DNA from 2 places in the Streptomyces sp. NPDC058877 genome. Region 1 is predicted to be linked to the other one. Evidence: predicted binding sites of a transcription regulator. Region 1 holds the regulator's gene; the other holds the start of a gene.

Evidence for each region. The regulator HspR, encoded in region 1, represses chaperone genes until heat shock. The targets are predictions, from matches to a motif close to TTGAGNNNNNNNNNCTCAA.
Region 2: the regulator HspR is predicted to act here: its motif matches at 1,734-1,752, upstream of lon (endopeptidase La).

The regions. Positions count from the first base shown of each region.
Region 1 covers NZ_JBHYMF010000240.1:496-3,902, reverse strand. The annotation lists gene grpE (nucleotide exchange factor GrpE) at 1-244, shown strand, start outside; gene dnaJ (molecular chaperone DnaJ) at 278-1,453, shown strand; gene ACFW2Y_RS32280 (heat shock protein transcriptional repressor HspR) at 1,458-1,901, shown strand; gene ACFW2Y_RS32275 (helix-turn-helix transcriptional regulator) at 2,163-3,146, opposite strand; gene ACFW2Y_RS32270 (5'-nucleotidase) at 3,274-3,407, shown strand, end outside.
Region 2 covers NZ_JBHYMF010000084.1:775-4,181, forward strand. The annotation lists gene ACFW2Y_RS20190 (hypothetical protein) at 181-627, opposite strand; gene ACFW2Y_RS20195 (hypothetical protein) at 901-1,419, shown strand; gene lon (endopeptidase La) at 1,775-3,407, shown strand, end outside.

The DNA.
Region 1 (3,407 bases):
CGCCAAGATGGGTCTGCAGCAGTTCGGCAAGGAGGGCGAGCCCTTCGACCCGACGATCCACGAGGCCCTGATGCACTCGTACGCGCCGGACGTCACCGAGACGACCTGCGTGGCGATCCTGCAGCCGGGGTACCGGATCGGCGAGCGGACCATCCGGCCCGCCCGCGTGGCCGTCGCCGAGCCCCAGCCGGGGGCGCAGGCCAAGGCCGAGGAGTCGGACGACTCCGAGAACGACAACGAGTAACAGCCGTACCCGTACGCGGGAGGAGGGACGTCGATGAGCACGAAGGACTTCGTCGAGAAGGACTACTACAAGGTTCTCGGCGTCCCCAAGGACGCCACCGAGGCGGAGATCAAGAAGGCGTACCGGAAGCTCGCCCGCGAGAACCATCCGGACGCCAACAAGGGCGACGCCAGCGCCGAGGCCCGCTTCAAGGAGATCTCCGAGGCGAACGACGTCCTCGGCGACCCCAAGAAGCGCAAGGAGTACGACGACGCCCGCGCCCTCTTCGGCAACGGCGGCTTCCGGGCCGGCGGCCCGGGCGGCGGCTCCTTCAACTTCGACCTGGGCGACCTCTTCGGGGGAGCCCAGGGCGGGGCCGGTGGCTTCGGCGGCGGTGGTGGCGGCATCGGGGACGTCTTCGGCGGTCTGTTCAACCGGGGCGGGGGTGCGGGCACCCGCACCCAGCCGCGCCGCGGCCAGGACATCGAGTCCGAGGTGACGCTCAGCTTCACCGAGGCCATCGAGGGCGCCACCGTGCCGCTGCGGATGTCCAGCCAACAGCCGTGCACGGCGTGCTCGGGCACCGGCGACAAGAACGGCACGCCCCGGGTGTGCCCGACCTGCGTCGGCACCGGCCAGGTCTCGCGCGGCAGTGGCGGCGGCTTCTCGCTGACCGACCCCTGCGTGGACTGCAAGGGCCGCGGCCTCATCGCCGAGAACCCCTGTGAGGTCTGCAAGGGCAGCGGCCGGGCCAAGTCCTCCCACACCATGCAGGTCCGCATCCCGGCCGGCGTGAGCAACAACCAGAAGATCCGGCTGCGCGGCAAGGGAGCGCCGGGCGAGCGCGGCGGGCCCAACGGCGACCTGTACGTCGTCGTGCACGTCGACGCCCACCCGGTCTTCGGCCGCAAGGACGACAACCTCACCGTCACGGTGCCGATCTCCTTCACGGAGGCGGCGCTCGGCGGCGAGATCAAGGTGCCGACCCTCGGCGGTCCCGCGGTCACCCTGAAGCTGCCCGCGGGCACCCCGAACGGCCGGACCATGCGGGCCCGGGGCAAGGGCGCGGTCCGCAAGGACGGCACCCGCGGCGACCTCCTCGTGACGGTCGAGGTCGCGGTGCCGAAGGAGTTGGACGACAAGGCACGCGAGGCCCTGGAGACCTTCCGCGAGGCGACGACCTCCGAGGACCCGCGGGCCGCGCTGTTCCAGGCGGCGAAGGGAGCGTGACGCGGTGGAAGGACGCCGACGCAATCCGTACGAACTGACCGACGAGTCACCGGTGTACGTCATCTCGGTGGCGGCGCAGCTCTCCGGCCTGCACCCACAGACCCTGCGGCAGTACGACCGGCTCGGCCTGGTCTCCCCTGACCGCACGGCGGGGCGCGGGCGGCGCTACTCGGCCCGCGACATCGAGCTGCTCCGTCAGGTGCAGCAGCTGTCGCAGGACGAGGGCATCAACCTGGCCGGAATCAAGCGGATCATCGAACTGGAGAACCAGGTCGCCGCGCTCCAGGCCCGGGTGGCCGAGCTGTCGGCGGCGGTCGAGGGTGCGGCGGCGACGCTGCGCCAGCGCGAGGCCCAGGTCCATGCCTCGTACCGGCGGGACCTGGTTCCGTACACCGACGTGCAGCAGGCGAGCGCCCTGGTGGTGTGGCGCCCGAAGCGCGGCGAGTAGTCCTTCACCGGCTGGTGTCCGAGGCCCCCTCCCCATGGGCGGAGGGGGTCTCGGTCGTGTGCTCGGGGCCGGCCCGGTGGCGATTTCGGCGGCCGTCCGTCACCGGAGCCGTGCGCTCGTTCCGAACGCGGCTGCGGCTGCGGCTGCGGCTGCGGCTGTGGCTGTGGGGTGGGGTGGGGCTGTGGGGCGGGGCGCGGTCGACGGGGGACGATCCGTGCGCCCGTCGTCCGTGCGTCCGTCGATCCGTGCGCACGCGGTCGGTCAGTCGTCCCGTTCGAGGATGCCGGACTGGGCGATGAGGTAGCCGAGTTGGGCGCGGCTGCCGCTGCCGAGCGCAGCGGCGAGCTTTGCGATGTGTGCCCGGCAGGTCCGCACGTTCATGCCGAGCCGGCGGGCGATGGCCTCGTCGACGTGGCCCTCGACGAGGAGCCGGGCGATGGAGTGCTGGACGCCGCTGATCCCTTCCCGCGGCTGGGCGTTGGGGAGCTGCTCGCCGAACGGGGTGGCCCGCGCCCAGGACTGCTCGAAGACCGATGCCAGGTACTCGACCAGGCCGGGATGGCGCAGTTCCAGGGCGACCTGGCGATCCTGTCGTGCCGGTATGAGCGCCACCGAGCGGTCGATGATGATGAGCCGCTCGATGCTCTCCTCCAGGGTGCGGACCTGGAGCCGGTCCATTCCGGCCTGTTCGAGGTAGACCTGCATGCCGGGACTGTGCCGTGCGGTGTGCTGGTAGAGCGTGCGCACGTGGACCCCGCGGTCGAGCAGCGGTTGGATCCTGTTGAGGGCGGTGTTGAGCGTGTGCTCGCTGCGCGCGCCGCCGGGTTGGATGGTGAGGAGTTCCTGGGAGCACTCGGCGGTGACCCGGCTCAGCACGGCGTCTATGCGGTGGATGCCTTCGAGGACGGTGATGGCGTGGGTGGTCGACGGGTCCTGGGCGCTGATCGCCATGAACTGCTCGAAGGTGCTGGACAGCCCCATGGCCAGGGCGCGCCGCTCCTGGATCTCGCGTTCCAGGGGATGGACGAGCCGGGCGAGCGCGGCCGAAGGTGGAACCGGACGGAGCCACACCGGGTCGTCGGGATCCGGATGGAGCAGGTCGAGGTCCATGAGGCAGGGAGTGGCTTCTGCCTCACTCCTTGTGATTCGCCCGATGCGCAACGCACGTGCGTACAAGTCCGATCCGACGGTACAGAGGTCGACATGCCCGTGAGGATGTGCGTTGGATGTGTCATTTTGAGCCATTTGTACACCCCCCAGGATCCTGTATTTCAGGAACATGATGCATTGCCCCAGTGGTGTGCGCGCAAAGAGTGAGCCATCGTCTAAGGCGCGGGGGAGAGGAAACCATCAAGTGAGGTCGAAGCTGCTCATGTCCAGGAAAATGCTTCGCTCGATACTTGCTTCCGTCTTCATAGGGGCGGCAGCAGCAGGAGCGCTGGCCGTCGGCGACCCGGTGTGGGACAGCGAGCCCGCCAAGGTGGCCGCAGCCCCGAACGACCCGGT
Region 2 (3,407 bases), on a different contig from region 1:
GGATCTTGGCGCACTTCCCGCATGTCCATCGCCAGGCAACTGCGCTGGACGCCGCCATAGAACGGGTGAATCTCTTTCCGTGTCGTCCGCGTGGCGCTATTGCAGTTGAGGCGTTCGATATGCCTGTGGAGACTAAACGTTCGATAAACGCCTGATTGGCGGCATCAACCGGGCGAGCTGTCAGGCTCCTTCCTCCGCTCGCCGGCGTGCGTCCCAGTCGAGAAACTGCGGATCGGCCTGCTTGCTGTGCCAGATCGATCCCTCGGTCCGTTCGTACTTCGGAGCCCATGGGCGGTCGATGACGGGACGGATGTGGAGGTGGCGGAGCGGAGGGGCGCCGGCCTTGCGGTTCCGGCTGAACCACAGCGCGCTCTGCTCGTGCCGCCGGGCTTGTGCGCGGTGCAGGGGCGGGAGGGCGCCGTTGACCCGTGCCGGCGAGTAGGTGTTGGTCGGCGCGGAGGACGGACGCCAGGAGTCGGCGATCGCCCAGTGCGCTGTGGCGTCGCCCAACTCGGGTTTGTCGTTGTACGGGTAGCTGACCCGGCGGCTGGTCTCCGCGCAGAAACGGAGGCCGTCCAGGATGTTGCCGCTCGCGAGGCGGCGCCAGTGGGGCGAGGCGATGATCACGGCGAGGCTGACGTCCTCGGGACAGACCGCGGTGAACAGTTTCGAGGTGCTGTAGGTGCTAGTACTCCAGCAGGATTTTGGTGTCTGACCTGGTCTTTCGCTGGGTGGCGGGAGTGTGGCGGGACTTCGGTCGTGCGGGGGCGGTCTCATGGGGATCGCCCCTCGAATGTGCGACAACGCCGCTGGTAGTGACAGCGGCGGGCGACTGCTTGGCGTCGGCGGCGCCAGTTCGACCAGTTCCGTGCCTGGCTCGAAGGCCGGCGGGCCGCGTATGTGCTGGCCACCAAGGTCAACGACACCGTGATCACCGCTGACGGCCAGGACGCCCGCGTCGACGCTCTGGTCGCGGCCTTGCCGAAGCAGGCGTGGAAGCGGATCTCGGCCGGAGCCGGAGCCCATGGTCAGCGGATCTACCACTGGGCCCGTGTCGCCGTCCGGCCGTCCTGGGAGGGCGGGTACGGGCACTGGGTGATCGCCCGCCGCAGCCTGGCCGACCCTGCCGACCTCGCCTATTACGTTTGCTACGGACCGACCACTTCCCGGTTGAAAGACCTGGTCAGGGCCGCTGGGGCGAGGTGGGAGGTGGAGGAGTGCTTCCAGATCGCGAAAGGCGAGTGCGGGCTCGACCACTACCAGGTGCGGCTCTACCGGGCCTGGTACCGGCACATCACCCTGGCCATGACCGTCCTCGCCTACCTCACATCCATCCGCGCGCAAGAAGTCGCAAAAGGGGCAGCGGAGATGACGAGCGAGATCTCATACCCCTCTGCGTCCCGGAGATCCGCCGGATGATCGGGCGCGTCGTCGTCACGCCCCGCTGTCACAGCGACGAGCGCTGTCCGCACTGGTCACGCTTCCGGCGCCGTAGCCAGGCCAGAGCCCGCCGCTGCCATTGCCAACGCCGAGGCCACGACCCACACATTCGGTTGCAGCGCTAACGCACATGCCGCGACTCGCTAGCCCACCCCGCGACGAAAGGTCACTCTGCAAAGCGAACGATCACACGGAGAGTGAAGCTGCGAAACGAAGAGATCGGCGTCACAGGACAGAAACGATGATCGCCCAGAGCGAACAAACGTCCGGGAACATTCCGAGGCTCACAAGCATTGAGTCCGTACAGCTCAACTTGACTGCCGAAGGGGAAATCATGGCTTCTGAGTCCGTGGCGTCCGTGCCGCTCACCCTGCCCGTGCTGCCGCTCGACGACGAGGTCGTGCTGCCCGGAATGGTGGTGCCGCTGGACCTGTCCGACAACGAGGTGCGGGCCGCCGTCGAGGCCGCCCAGGCCGCAGCCCGCACCGGGGCGGGCAAGCCCCGTGTGCTGCTCGTGCCGCGGGTCGACGGGACCTATGCCAGCACCGGCGTCCTGGGCACCGTCGAGCAGGTCGGACGGTTGTCCGACGGCGATCCCGGCGCGCTGATCCGGGGCCTCGGCCGCGTCCGCATCGGCGCCGGTACGACCGGCCCCGGCGCCGCCCTGTGGGTCGAGGGCAGCACCGTCGCGGAGACCCTTCCCGACCCGCTGCCCGGCTCGGTGGCGGAGCTGGTCAAGGAGTACAAGGCGCTGGCCACCAGCTGGCTCAAGAAGCGTGGTGCCTGGCAGGTCGTCGACCGCGTCCAGCAGATCGACGGCGTCGGTGCCCTCGCCGACAACTCCGGTTACTCGCCCTTCCTCACGGTCGCACAGAAGGTCGAGCTCCTGGAGACCGCCGACCCGGTCGCCCGCCTCAGGCTGGCCACCGCCCAGCTCCGCGAGCACCTCGCCGAGCAGGACGTCGCCGAGACCATCGCCAAGGACGTCCAGGAGGGCGTCGACAGGCAGCAGCGCGAGTTCCTGCTCCGCCGCCAGCTCGAAGCCGTCCGCAAGGAACTGCGCGACCTCAACGGCGAGAAGGAGGGCGAGGAGTCCGACGACTACCGCGCCCGCCTGGAGGCCGCCGACCTGCCCGAGAAGGTGCGGGAGGCGGCGCTCAAGGAGTTGGACAAGCTGGAGCGGTCCAGCGACCAGTCCCCCGAGGGCTCCTGGATCCGCACCTGGCTGGACACCGTCCTCGAACTGCCCTGGAACGAGCGGACCGAGGACCAGTACGACATCCAGGGAGCCAAGGCGGTCCTGGACGCCGAGCACGCCGGGCTCGACGACGTGAAGGAGCGGATCACCGAGTACCTGGCGGTGCGCAAGCGGCGCGCCGAGCGCGGTCTCGGCGTGGTCGGCGGGCGTCGAGGCGGCGCCGTCCTCGCCCTCGTCGGCCCGCCCGGCGTCGGCAAGACCTCGCTGGGCGAGTCCGTCGCGCACGCGATGGGGCGGAAGTTCGTGCGGGTCGCCCTCGGCGGCGTCCGGGACGAGGCGGAGATCCGCGGCCACCGCAGGACCTACGTCGGCGCCCTGCCCGGTCGGATCGTCCGGGCCGTCAAGGAAGCCGGTTCGATGAACCCGGTGGTCCTGCTCGACGAGATCGACAAGGTCGGCTCCGACTTCCGGGGCGATCCGGCGGCGGCCCTCCTCGAAGTCCTCGACCCCGCGCAGAACCACACCTTCCGCGACCACTACCTGGAGGTCGAGCTCGACCTGAGCGACGTGGTGTTCCTCGCGACCGCCAATGTGCTCGAAGCCATTCCCGAGGCCCTGCTCGACCGCATGGAGTTGGTGCGCCTCGACGGCTACACCGAGGACGAGAAGGTCGTCATCGCCCGTGACCACCTGCTTCCGCGCCAGTTGGAGCGGGCCGGTCTGGAGCCCGACGAGGTGGTCCTGGAGGAGGCGTCGCTGCGCAAGCTGG